Regions from separate parts of the Actinomadura sp. NPDC000929 genome, predicted to be linked through region 3. Evidence: riboswitches for the same ligand, from Rfam matches in the RefSeq annotation. Region 3 holds a riboswitch; each other region holds the start of a gene.
The links. A riboswitch is a leader RNA that binds a small molecule or an ion and turns the genes downstream of it on or off. The one in region 3 is predicted to bind cyclic di-AMP.
Positions count from the first base shown of each region.

Region 1: it holds a riboswitch for cyclic di-AMP, as region 3 does, so the genes downstream of both, ABWI04_RS39935 (NlpC/P60 family protein) here and ABWI04_RS01765 (CHAP domain-containing protein) in region 3, are expected to answer to the same signal.
Region 2: it holds a riboswitch for cyclic di-AMP, as region 3 does, so the genes downstream of both, ABWI04_RS37385 (C40 family peptidase) here and ABWI04_RS01765 (CHAP domain-containing protein) in region 3, are expected to answer to the same signal.
Region 4: it holds a riboswitch for cyclic di-AMP, as region 3 does, so the genes downstream of both, ABWI04_RS21710 (NlpC/P60 family protein) here and ABWI04_RS01765 (CHAP domain-containing protein) in region 3, are expected to answer to the same signal.

Region 1 is NZ_JBEUPA010000224.1:3,643-6,840, forward strand. Features, by position in the region: gene ABWI04_RS39925 (BlaI/MecI/CopY family transcriptional regulator) at 1-251, shown strand, start outside; gene ABWI04_RS39930 (M56 family metallopeptidase) at 256-1,209, shown strand; cyclic di-AMP (ydaO/yuaA leader) riboswitch at 1,315-1,459, shown strand; gene ABWI04_RS39935 (NlpC/P60 family protein) at 1,463-2,521, shown strand; gene ABWI04_RS39940 (DUF6153 family protein) at 2,583-3,074, shown strand; gene ABWI04_RS39945 (DUF305 domain-containing protein) at 3,151-3,198, shown strand, end outside.
Region 2 is NZ_JBEUPA010000180.1:6,592-9,789, reverse strand. Features, by position in the region: gene ABWI04_RS37395 (Mut7-C RNAse domain-containing protein) at 1-59, shown strand, start outside; gene ABWI04_RS37390 ((deoxy)nucleoside triphosphate pyrophosphohydrolase) at 88-474, shown strand; gene ABWI04_RS37385 (C40 family peptidase) at 471-1,487, opposite strand; cyclic di-AMP (ydaO/yuaA leader) riboswitch at 1,495-1,626, opposite strand; gene typA (translational GTPase TypA) at 1,818-3,198, shown strand, end outside.
Region 3 is NZ_JBEUPA010000003.1:42,353-45,550, reverse strand. Features, by position in the region: gene ABWI04_RS01775 (TetR/AcrR family transcriptional regulator) at 1-295, opposite strand, end outside; gene ABWI04_RS01770 (DsbA family oxidoreductase) at 409-1,035, shown strand; cyclic di-AMP (ydaO/yuaA leader) riboswitch at 1,369-1,519, shown strand; gene ABWI04_RS01765 (CHAP domain-containing protein) at 1,534-2,211, shown strand; gene ABWI04_RS01760 (RlpA-like double-psi beta-barrel domain-containing protein) at 2,404-3,123, shown strand.
Region 4 is NZ_JBEUPA010000061.1:17,643-20,840, forward strand. Features, by position in the region: gene ABWI04_RS21705 (MFS transporter) at 1-907, opposite strand, end outside; cyclic di-AMP (ydaO/yuaA leader) riboswitch at 1,251-1,388, shown strand; gene ABWI04_RS21710 (NlpC/P60 family protein) at 1,398-2,132, shown strand; gene hpnH (adenosyl-hopene transferase HpnH) at 2,202-3,198, opposite strand, start outside.

The sequences.
Region 1 (3,198 bases), on a different contig from region 3:
ACACCGTGCAGACCGTGGCCGAACGCCTGGCGCAGAAGGGCCTCCTCCGGCGTACGCAGGAGGGCACGGCCTTCCGCTACAGCCCCACGCGGCCGCGGGAGGAGTACGCGGTCGAGCTGATGCTGGACGCCCTGAGCGAGGCCTCCGACCACGGCGCCATCCTGGCGAGGTTCGCCGAGAGCGTCCCGCCGGAGGACGCCCGGCACCTCCTGGACGCCCTGCGGCGGCGGACCGCCGGCGAGGACGCGTGATCCCGTGATCCCGCTGGTGGTCGGGCTCGTCGTCTCGGTGGTCCTGCTGGGATGCGCCGCGGGGCCCGTTCTGGACCTCCTCAGGCGCTCCGCCGTCGGCCCGGGGACGGCCATCGCCTGCTGGACGGCCGCCCTCGCGGGGACGTTCATCGCCGCGGCGGGGATCGCGGCGGCGGGGCTGCTCGCGCCGCCGGGTCCGGGGCACGGACTGCTGTCTCGGCTGCGCGACTGCCTGCCCCATCACGGCCGTCTCGCCACCGCCGCCGCGGCCGTCGCGACCGCCGTCCTCGCCGCGGCCTGCGCCGCCGTGCTCGCCCGCGGCCTGCCGAGGCTCGGCCGGGCCGTGCGCCACCGCCGGCGGCACCGGGAGATGCTGCGGCTGGTCGCCCGGGAGGACCGCCGCCATCCGGACGTCCTCGTCCTCGACCACCCCGTGCCCGTGGCGTACTCGCTGCCGTCCCGGCACCGCGCGATCGTGGTCAGCACCGGGGCCCAGCGGGCGCTCAGCGCCGAGGAGTTCGGGGCCGTCCTGGCGCACGAGCGCGCGCATCTGCGCCAGCGTCACCATGTCTTCCTGCTGGCTCTGGACCTGGTCCACGCCATGCTGCCATGGCTGCCGACCGTCCGGCGCGCGAAGGCGCGGCTGCCGCTGCTGCTGGAGATGGCCGCGGACGACGCCGCGGTCCGCGTTCACGGCAGGAAGCCGCTGGTCGACGCGTTGTGCCGGCTCTCGGCGGCGCCCGCCGTCGCGGGGGCGCTCGGCGTCGCGGGGGCGCTCGGCGCGGCGGGCACGCCCGTCGCCGGTGCGCTGATGGAGCGGGTGCTGCGGCTGGAGGGCGCCCCGGCGAGGCCGCGGCGCGACGTCCGGCTCGCGGCGGGCCTGTTCGCGGTGGCGGCGGTCGCCGCGCCGCTCCTGGCCGGGGCCGCGGCGGTCGTGGAGCTCGCCGCGACCTGCTGAGGCGGAATGTGGCATTTGGGGAAATCTGCCGCTTCGGTGGCGAACCGACCGTAAACCTCCTACGCTCCGTAGGAGGTCACGGTCCGACGTCCCCGCCGGGGACGGCCGGCGACCGCGCCGAATCCCGCGGACGGCTCCGTCCGGGGAACCGGGGACCCGATCTTCAGGGGTGAGTCCGTCCCGCGGGACGGTAGGGCGACTCCGGCCCGAACCCGTCAGCTGACCCGGTAGGCGGTACAGGAGAGGACACCGCATGCAGCGACGAGCTGCCGGCCCCCGAACGACAGCCCGCCGCAGGATCCGCACCCGCCGGCTCGGCGACGTCACGGCATGGACGGCCGCCCTCGCGCTGTCCGCCGGGCTTCTCGCGCCCGCGCCCGCCCACGCCGAGCCGAAGCCGACGCGCAAGCAACTGACCGCGCAGCAGGAGAAGCTCGCCGACGAGGCCGAGAAGCTCAGCGAGCAGTACAACGGCCTGCGCGAACGCCTCAAGCAGGCCGAGCACGCCGCGAAGCTCGCCAAGAGCAGCGCCCTGCGCCAGCAGAAGGCGCTGGACGAAGCGCGCGAACGCATGGCGAAGATCGCCGCGGACAGCTACAAGAACGGCCCGGCGGACCCGGCCATCACGTTCGCCTCGTCGTCCGACCCGCAGGCCGTCCTGGACCAGTCGGCCACCCTCAACTACTTCGCCAAGCAGAACGACGTCCGCATCACGCAGATGCTCCAGGTGATGCAGGGCGCCGACCGGTCCCGCAAGGCCGCCGAGCAGCGCGCCGCCCAGGTGCGCGCGCTCACCGACGAGGCGAGGAAGAAGCGCCGGGAACTCCAGATCAAGCTCAAGAAGGTCGAGAAGCAGCTCGGCACCTTCAGGACCGCGGGCACGGGTCCCGCCTCCATCCCCAACCTCAACTCCGGCGGGGCCTCGGCCAAGGCCATGACGGCCGTCCGGGCCGCCCTCGCCCAGCAGGGCGTGCCCTACTCCTGGGGCGGCGGCAACGCGTCCGGCCCGAGCTACGGCACCGCGCAGGGCGCCAACATCAAGGGCTTCGACTGCTCCGGCCTGACCCTGTACGCCTACGCGCAGGTCGGCATCACGCTCGGCCACTACACCGGCAGCCAGTACAACGCCGGGACCCACGTGAGCATGAGCCAGCTCAAGCCCGGCGACCTGGTGTTCTTCCACAGCGACCTGCACCACATGGGCATGTACATCGGCAACGGCAACATGGTCCACGCGCCGCAGACCGGCGACGTCGTCAAGATCGCCCCCATCGCCGGCCGCCCGTTCGCGGGCGGGGTCCGTGTCGCCTGACCCCTCGAAGCGGTGACCCGCCGGTGACCGCCGATCACCCTTCGCTACCCTGGTCCGCGAGATGAGCACGCACCTCGGCGGCCTCCCCGCACGGGACGGCGCGCACGCGGAACGGCCGGTGGGACGGCCGAGGCGCTCCGTGCGCCCGGACGTCCTCCGGCTGGCGTCCGGCCTGCTCGTGCTCCTCGGGCTGCTGGCGATGCACGGCTTCCAGTCCACGGCGAGCCCGGCGGAGATGGGCGGCGTTCCGCTGACGTCCATGGCCGCCGGGCACGCCGCCCCCGCCGCCGAAGCGATGGCGGGGCACCGTCCACCCCGGGGCGACCGGCCCGGGGGCCATCACTCCGACCGCCACCCCGACCACCCCGGCGGCCAGGTCTGCCTGGCCATGCTGACCCTGCTCGCGCTCGCCCTCGTCGCGGCCCTCCTGGCGCTGCGCTTGCGGAAGTCGCCGCCGATGGCCGTGTCGCGGCCCCCGCGGGTGCGGATCCTCCTGGTCGGACGGCCGCCGCCGAGACCGTCCCTGCACAGGTTGAGCGTGCTGAGGCTGTGACAGGTCCAGCGGCGCCCGGAAACGGGCGCCGTCGCCGACCACCGATCACAGCACTCGACACGGAAGGCTCACCACCATGAAGCGAGCGTTCGCGCTCATCACCGTCCCGGCCCTGGCGATCGCC
Region 2 (3,198 bases), on a different contig from region 3:
CGCGTCTGGTCGACTCCCTCAGGCGGGACGGAACCGGACGGACCGGCGCCGCGGTCTGATCACGAACACGGAGAGGAGCTGGTCGCGATCGATCTCGTGGTGGTGGGGGCGGCGATCCTCGCGGAGGGGCGGCTGCTGGCCGCCCAGCGCGCCGAGCCGCCGCACATGGCGGGCGGCTGGGAGCTTCCCGGCGGCAAGGTCGACCCCGGAGAGTCGGACGAGGACGCCCTGGTGCGCGAGTGCCACGAGGAACTGGCCGTGAAGGTACGCCTGGGCCGCCGCGTGGGCGGCGACTGGCGCCTCAGCGGACGCGCCGTCCTCCGCGTCTGGACGGCCGAGCTGGTAGAAGGCGAGCCGCAAGCCCTGGAGCACCTGCAACTCCGCTGGCTGGCGCCCTCAGAGCTCCACGACGTCAACTGGCTCCCCGGCGACCGCCCGGCAGTAGACCTCCTGGCCGCCCAAGGCCTCGGCTAGGAAATCCTATTCGCGCCTGCGAAGTCGGAGCGGTCGGAGAGTTTGGAGATCTTGACCACGTCGCCGGTCTGGGGGGCGTGGAGGTACTTGCCGTCGCCCAGGTAGATGCCCATGTGGTGCAGGTTGCTGCCGAAGTACACCAGGTCGCCGGAGCGGAGGGCGCCGCGGGAGACCTTCGTTCCCATGGCGAACAGGTCGCCGGTGTAGTGCGGGAGGCCGGGCTTGCCGACCTGGGCGTAGGCCCAGACGACGAGGCCCGAGCAGTCGAAGCTGCTCGGTCCGGCGGCGGCCCACACGTACGGGGAGCCGAGCTTGGTGAGCGCCTTGCGGGCCATCTTGGCGGGCAGGCCGGAGCCCTTCACGGTGGCGCTGAGGCCGGTGCGCGGGTCGCTCGCGTGGGTGGTGGTCAGCTTGTCGAGGCGCTTCATCACCTCGGAGACCTTGGCCTTGGCGGCCTCGCGCGCCTGCTTGGCGTCGTCCCAGGCCTTCTTGACCTGGGCGGTCTTGGCCTTGGCGGTGCGCTCCGCGGCGTCGGCCTGGTCGATCTGCTTCTTCAGGGCGAGGACGGCGGTGGCCTGGCTCTGCGCCAGGTAGGCGCGGTCGGACAGCCCCTCGGGGGAGGCGCCGGAGCCGAAGAGGACGTCGGGGCCGCCGGCCATGTAGTTCGCGGCGGCCAGGCTGCCGAGCTTCTGGCGGGCGGGTTCGGCGAGGGCGCGCAGCCGCTCGGCCTCCCGGGTGGCGTCCTGTTCGGCCTTGCGGGCCTTGGTGAACTCGACGCGGGCCTTGTTGAACTTCTCCGTGAGGATCTCGGCCTCTTCGTTCAGCGCGTCGAGGCTCTTGCGCAGGCCCTTCTCCGTCGTCGGCGTGGGGCTCGGCGCCGTGGGCGCGGAGGCGGGCCGGAACGGCTGGGCGGCGTGGGCGAGGTCCGGCGCGGTGGCGCCGAGACCGATCAGGAGCAGGGTGGCGGTGGCGGTGGGCAGAACGCGACGCCGCCGGGGGGAATCCGGAGCCAAGCCGGTGTTCTCCTCTCCTCGTACGCCTACCGGGTTAGCTGACGGGTTCGGGCCAGGAGTCGCCCTACGACGAGCGTCGATTCACCCCGAGGGTGGTGGGTCCCCGGTTCTCCCGCGGGAGATTCGGCGTTCCGGCCGCAGTCCCCTGGGGGCGGGACTCCGGACGACCGGATCTCGGGCAGATTACAAAGGATGCGCAAAGTTGGCCAATCGAGGTCCGTGTGACCGATGGGGCGAACGACTCGGAGTGGGTGGTACGCACGGCCAAGTAGAATGGGTACGGCCGCACGTCTGCGGCGACTCCCGAACTCTCACGCAAGGCGAACCCGCATGCCCATCTCCACGCGCGACGACCTCCGTAACGTCGCGATCGTCGCCCACGTCGACCATGGCAAGACGACGCTGGTCGACGCCATGCTCTGGCAGTCCGGGGCCTTCCGCGAGAACCAGGACGTCGACGACCGCGTGCTCGACTCCAACGACCTGGAGCGCGAGAAGGGGATCACCATCCTCGCGAAGAACACCGCGGTCCTGCACAACGGCCTGACGATCAACATCATCGACACCCCGGGGCACGCCGACTTCGGCGGCGAGGTCGAGCGCGGCCTGTCCATGGTGGACGGCGTCGTCCTGCTGGTCGACGCCAGCGAGGGCCCGCTCCCGCAGACGCGCTTCGTGCTGCGCAAGGCGCTCGCCGCGCGGCTGCCGGTGATCCTGGTCGTGAACAAGACCGACCGCCCCGACGCGCGCATCGACGAGGTCGTGGACGAGACCTACGAGCTGTTCATGGACCTCGACGCCGACGAGGACCAGATCGACTTCCCGATCGTGTTCGCGTCCGGCCGCGCCGGGCGGGCCTCGCTCGACAAGCCCGCCGACGGCGCCATGCCCGGCAGCGAGGACCTGGAACCGCTGTTCAAGGTCATCACCGAGACGATCCCCGCGCCGTCCTACGACCCCGACGGCCCGCTCCAGGCGCACGTGACGAACCTGGACGCCTCCAGCTACCTCGGCCGGATCGCGCTGTGCCGCGTGCACGCCGGCACGATCAAGAAGGGCCAGCAGGTCGCCTGGTGCCGGCGCGACGGCAGCGTCGAGCGGGTGAAGATCACCGAGCTGATGATGACGGAGGCGCTCACCCGCAAGCCCGCGGACGAGGCCGGGCCCGGCGACATCATCGCCATCGCCGGCATCCCCGACATCATGATCGGTGAGACCCTCGCGGACCCGGACGACCCGCGCCCGCTGCCGCTGATCACGGTGGACGAGCCGGCGATCTCCATGACGATCGGCACCAACACCGGGCCGATGGCGGGCCGCGAGAAGGGCACCAAGGTCACCGCCCGGATGGTCAAGGACCGCCTCGACCGCGAGCTCGTCGGCAACGTGTCGATCCGGGTGCTGCCGACCGAGCGCCCCGACGCCTGGGAGGTGCAGGGCCGCGGCGAGCTGGCCCTGGCGATCCTGGTCGAGAACATGCGCCGCGAGGGCTACGAGCTGACCGTCGGCAAGCCGCAGGTCGTCACGCGGGAGATCGACGGCAAGAAGCACGAGCCGGTCGAGCGGCTCACCGTCGACATCCCCGAGGAGCACCTCGGCGCCGTCACGCAGCTGATGGCGGTCCGCAAGGGCCGCATGGAGCACATGACCAACCACGGGACGGGCTGGATCCGGATGGAGTTCCTCGTCCCGGCCCGCGGCCTGATCGGGT
Region 3 (3,198 bases):
GCGGGTCGCCGAGGATGCGCGAGGCCGCCGCCATCTGCGTCTTGATGTCCGCGACGAAGTCACCGGTGTCGGGGAAGGTCGCGTCCATCTTCCAGGTGGACAGCAGGCCGTCCAGCAGCACGGCGGCCTTGGACGGCCACCAGCGGTAGATCGTGTTCTTGCCGACGCCGGCGCGGGCGGCGATGCCCTCGATGCTGACCTTGCGGTACCCGACCTCCTGGCACAGGTCCATGGCGGCCTTGATGACGGCGTTGGCGGCCTCTTCACTTCGGCGCTCAGGACGTCTGGGTGACATGGGGACAGCATAGCCCTCAGGCGGCACGGAACGTTCCGTATTGACGCGGCGAGCGGCGGCGGGCATGCTGAGGCGGCACGGAACGATCCGTGCCGCCATCGAAGGACGAACCCATGAAAGTTGAGTTCACCCACGACATCGCCTGCGTCTGGTCGGCGCTCGGCTACGCCCGCTTCCAGCGGGCCGCCGAGGAGCACCGTGCGGGTGGCGGCGAACTGGAGGTCGTCTTCAGGCCGTACCAGACCGCGGGTTCCGCGGCGGAACCGCCGCCGAGCCGCGGCCTTTTCCCTCTCGCGCCCACCGCGCGGGTCGAGCAGATCGCACGGGCGGCGGCGGTCGACGGCCTGGTGGTGAACCTCGACCGGATCGTGCCCGCCCGCACCGCCGACGCCCACCGGCTCATCGCGCTGGCGGCCGCGCACGGCACCGCCGAGGACATGACCGCCCGTCTTTACCGCGCCTACTTCAGTGACGGTCTGGACATCGGCGACGTCAACGTGCTGCGGGGCTTGGCGTCCGCGACCGGCGTCAGGTGGGACGGCGAGCGGCCCCACGAGGAACCGGCTCGGTCCGCTCGCGTGTCCGGCCCGCGAGTGCCGGTCTTCCGGTTTCCCGACGGGACGGTCCTGGTCGGAGCCGTGTCACTCGCCGCGCTGAGGGGTGAGTTGATGAGGGCCGACTCACCGCGCCGGCGCTCCAGCAGGACCACGCATTCGCGCCCGGCTCCGGTGCGACTATGACGCGTCCTGGTCGGTCGTGAACTTGGGCACCTTGATGACCAGCCCGCGGGTGGGGGCGCGCTCGGGGGTGATCGTCTCCCGTTGGGGCGAGGTGGCGACCAGAAATCTTGGGCCGACTTGACTGGACCGCAGCCCTTGCGTTGAGGGCGCTTTGGGGAGTCTTTACAGGTCAGCAGCGTCTTTGGGGTGGGCTTGACGAAATATGGGGCCGCTTGAACCTGTTGTGGGTGTGTGACCGACGGGAAAGCCCGTCCGGAGCGCCCGACCAGATCGTGACGGGCGCATCGAGTCCCTGATCATCAGGACGGCCGATCAAGGCACGTCCGCCGCCGAGTCCGCAGAGCGCCGATCACTGGCCGAGCGGAGCCGGGGACCCACCGAAACACCGGGGTGAATCCGCACTCCCGCCTTGCGCGGGGTCGCGGTAGGGCCACTTCCATGCCCGAACCCGACAGCTAACCCGGTAGGCGGACTGGAAGACCTCAGGAGAACCTTCGCATGACCGCTCGTACTTTCGACCTGACCAAGCGCATGGGCACCCGCTTCGCCGCCGGAGCCGTCCTCTCCCTGGCGAGCGCTTTCGGCTTCGCCTCCCTGGCCCCGTCCGCCCATGCGGACACCAAGCCCGCGAACACCGCGCACGTCGCCGCCGCGCCCCAGGCCGGCGCCAACGGCGCGAAGACCGCCACCGCCGGCGCCTCCGCGCAGGACGTCATCAAGCTCGCCCGCACGCAGATCGGCACCCACGAGGACGCCTCGGGCAACAGCAAGTTCAACGACTGGTACGTCGGCTCGCCGCTGGGCGAGCAGAACGCCCACCGCATCGGTTCCAAGAGCGCCTCGGTCTACAAGGGCCAGTCCTGGTGCGACATGTTCGTGTCCTGGCTGGGCCAGCACACCGGCACCAAGGGCATGGGCGCCGACGCCTACACCGTCAGCCACGCCAAGTGGTTCAAGAAGACCGGCCGCTTCGGCCAGACCCCGAAGCCCGGCGCCGTGGTCTTCTTCGCCTGGAACGGCGGCGGCATCAAGGGCGTCGAGCACGTCGGCATCGTCGTCAAGGACAACCACGACGGCACCATCAACACCATCGAGGGCAACACCGGTGACGCGGTGAAGAAGAAGGTCCGCGACACGTCCACCGTCGCCGGCTACGGCTACCCCCAGTACCGGTGAGCCAGGGCCGCTGAGCGGCCCGTTGCCCCGCACCGTCCAGTGGTGCCTCCCCCTTCTCCATCCCTCCGCGATCACACCCACGTCGCGAGCACGCCCACGTGCCGTGCGCCGGATCCGTCACGCCCGAACGGCGAGCCCCCGACTAGCCGAAGCCGTGACCCGGCGCCCCGGACCACCGAGCAAAGGATGAACATGCAGAAGCGAGCCATCGACACCGCCCTGATCGGTACCGCTCTCGCGGGCCTGCTGGCCGCGGGCGTGGCGGCCGGGACCTCCCACGGGGCCCAGGCCGACGAGCCGATGTCGCACAAGGTCATCGGACAGCAGGTGGCCGGGCAGCAGGTCACCGGCGACAAGATGACCGGACAGCTGGTCACCGGACAACAGGTGAGCGGGCACAAGGTGACCGGACAGCCGGTCACCGGAAAGCAGGTGACCGGAAAGGTGACCGGCCAGCAGGTGGGGCAGCCCGCCGCGAAGGCCACCCACCACGGCACCGCCAAGGTCGCGCCGAAGCGCCACGCCGTCCTGTCGGGCAGCACCAAGGCGTCCTACTTCTGGGACGACGGCTCGGGCGTGAACGGCGACACGGGCGCCCCGGCGGGCGGCAAGCCGATGCAGAAGGGCCTGTTCGCCAGCCCGAGCTGGCCCATGCACACCAAGGTGAAGGTCACCTACAAGGGGCGCAGCGTCACCGGCTTCGTCGGGGACCGCGGGCCGGGCGAGCCGTCGCACCGCGGCGTCATGCTCGACCTCGACACCTACACCTTCCGCCACCTGGTGGACGGCAAGAAGCCGCGGAGCAAGTACGACACGGGCACCTCGGCGGGCCACCTGAAGGGCGTCAAGTACGAGATCCTGTCCTGGGGCCACGGCGCCGGCAAGAAGGGCGCCCCGAAGCCCCTCGGCTGATCAGGCCCGACCGGGTGACCCCTCCTGGCCTCACCACGGACCCCGCTCCCGTCTTCGGACGAGGGCGGGGTCTGT
Region 4 (3,198 bases), on a different contig from region 3:
GGAGGTAGTAGGTGAGCGTGAGGAAGACCCCGAAGGCGCCGACGACCGCGGTGGCCACCGCGAGGTAGGCGCCGGCCCGGCCCCGGTCGGCGAGGATCCGCAGCGGCAGCAGCGGCGCGGCGTGCCTGGCCTGGCGCACGGCGAACAGGGCGAGCGCCAGGCCGCCGACCGCGAGCGGCGCGGTGGTCCGCCAGGCGTCCCAGCCGTGCGGGGCGGCCTCGCCCGCGCCGTACACGACGGCCGCCAGGCCGCCGGTGACGAGGACGGCGGAGATCCAGTCGACGCGCGCCCCGGGGAACGCCGGCGGCGCGGGAAGGACGATCCGTCCCGCCACCGACGCGGCCGCGGCGATGGCGACGTTGACGTAGAGGCACCAGCGCCAGTCGGCGTACTGGGTCAGCGCGCCGCCGAGCAGCAGCCCGACCGCCGCGCCGCTGCTCGCCACGGCGCCGTAGACGCCGAACGCCTTCGCGCGCTCCCTGGGCTCGGTGAACGTCACCGCCAGCAGCGACAGGGCGGTGGGCGCGAGCAGCGCGGCGAACGCCCCCTGCAGGGCGCGCCCGACCACGAGGACCCCGAAGCCGGGCGCGGCCCCGGCGATCATCGAGGCGACGGCGAACCCGGCCAGCCCGGCCAGGAAGCTGCGGCGCCGCCCGACCAGGTCGGCGATCCGGCCGCCGAGCAGGAGCAGCCCGGCGAAGGACAGGGTGTACGCGGTGATCACCCACTGCCGGTCGGCGTCGCCGAAGCCGAGCGCGTGCTGGGCCGTCGGCAGCGCGATGTTCACGATGGTGGCGTCGAGCGCGATCATCAGCTGCGCGACGGCGATGACGACCAGCGCCGCCCAGCGCCGGTTCGGGACGGCCGCGGACGGACCGGACGCGGTCCGCGCCGGGATGGCGGTCATGGAACCCACCTCCTCTAAGTGAAGGGTTCTCCTCCGGATATTAACTGGAGGTTTCTCCTCCGTCTAGAGGCGCATCGGGCCCGGATCGCCTCCCCGGCACGCCCACAACGGCGGCAGGCGACGGCCGGGGTGCCGGGTCGGCACGGCACTGAGCTGCGGAATCATCGCCCGCGACCTTGCCGTCTCTTGGTGATTTCAGTAGCTTTGCCCCTTCAAGACGCCTTCCAGGCGTTTTGTCCCACCGTGGGGTTTCCGAGCGCGGTGGGGCGGGGTGCCGTCCCCGCGCGACAAGGCCCGAGATCCCTCATCGATCGGGCCCCACATCGTCAGCGCCGCTGTCTCTCAGCGGCACCCGCCGAGTCCGCCGTGGCGCGGAGCCGGGGACCCAACCCGAACTGGGGTGAATCGGCCTGTCAGGCCGTAGGGCGACTTCCACGTCCGAACCCGTCAGCTAACCCGGTAGGCGGCACATGGAAGCAAGGAGCCCCCCTTGAAAGGCAAGCACCTCGACCGGCCGCGCGTTCTGCGGCCCGGCCCCTGGGTCACCGTCACGCTGACGGGCCTCGCCGTCTTCGGCGCGACGGCGGCCATGCCGACGACCCTGCAGCACGCGTCCACCGAAACCGTCGCCGCCGTCCAGACCGTGCCGCAGCAGCGGACCGCGCCGCGGCAGGCGGCGCCGCGGGAGCAGGTCAGAGCGCAGGCCCAGGTCCAGAAGGAGTTCAAGGCCCCAGCGAAGGCCGAGCCCTCGGCGAAGACCGAGTCGTCGGCGAAGGCCGAGCCGCGGAAGCAGGCCGCCGCGCCGAAGTCGGACGCGCGGTCCAAGGTCATCGCGCGGGCCAGGACCTGGCATCCGCACACCGGCCGGCGGGTCCCCTACAGCCAGACCAGCACGCACAACGGCTACCGCACCGACTGCTCGGGATACGTGTCCATGGCGCTGGGGCTGCCCAAGCCCGGGACGAACACCGTCGGCCTCACCGCGTCGCGGTACACCGAGCGAATCGCGATGTCCGAGCTGAAGAAGGGCGACCTCGTCATGGACGCCCTCGGCAGCAACACCACCCGGCACGTCGTCATCTTCGAGAAGTGGGCCGACAAGGAGCACTCGTCGTACTGGGCCTACGAGCAGCGCGGCCGGTACGGAACCGACCACCGCGAGCTCGACTACGGGCTCTCCTCGGGCGACGAGTACAAGGCGTACCGGCCGACGTCCCTCACGTAGGCGTCCCTGAAGACGCCCGGCATCGGCGGGACGCCGGTGCCGGGCGGAACGGGCTTGGAGAGAGAGGGGTCAGACCGAGCGGACGGCCCGCAAGGACTCCTTCAGGGAGCCGAGGGTCGAGAAGACGGCCGTGGGTTCGTAGCCGCAGTGGGCCATGCAGTTGGCGCAGCGGGAGTCGCGTCCCCTTCCGTAGGAGTCCCAGTCGGTCTCGTCCAGGAGTTCCTGGTAGGTCTGCGCGTAGCCGTCCGACATCAGGTAGCAGGGACGCTGCCAGCCGAAGAGGGAGTAGGACGGGATCGCCCAGGCCGTGCAGGGGAAGTCGACCTTGCCTTCCAGGAAGTCCAGGAACAGGGGCGAGTGGTTGAAGCGCCACCGCTTGCGGTTGCCGTCCCCGAACGCCTTGCGGAACAGCTCCCGCGTCTCCTGGACGCCGAGGAAGTGGTCCTGGTCGGGCGCCTTGTCGTAGGCGTAGCCCGGCGAGATCATCATCTCGTCGACCCGGAGGTCGTCGTTGAGGTAGTTCATGACGTCGATGACGGTCTGCGGCGTGTCCGTGTTGAAGATCGTCGTGTTGGTGGTGACGCGGAACCCCCGCCGCTTGCACTCCCTGACGGCCGCGACGGCGTCGTCGAAGACGCCCTCCTTGCACACGGACGCGTCGTGGCGTTCCCGCAGCCCGTCGATGTGCACCGCCCACGCGAAGTACGGCGAGGGCGCGAACTTGTCGATCTTCTTGGGGATGAGCAGCGCGTTCGTGCACAGGAAGACGTACTTCCTGCGGCGGACGAGCTCGTTCACCAGCTCGTCGATCTGCGGGTGCATCAGCGGCTCGCCGCCCGCGATGGAGACCATCGGCGCGCCGCACTCCTCGATCGCGGCGAGGGCCTGCTCGACCGGCATCCGCTTCCTCAGCACGTCGTGCGGGTGCTGGATCTTCCCGCAGCCGGCGCAGGCGAGGTTGCAGGCGAACAGGGGCTCCAGCTCGACGATGAGCGGGAACTTCTCCCGGCCGCGCAGCTTGTTGCGGAGGATGTAGCTTCCGATGCGAAGGCTCTGGCGGAGCGGC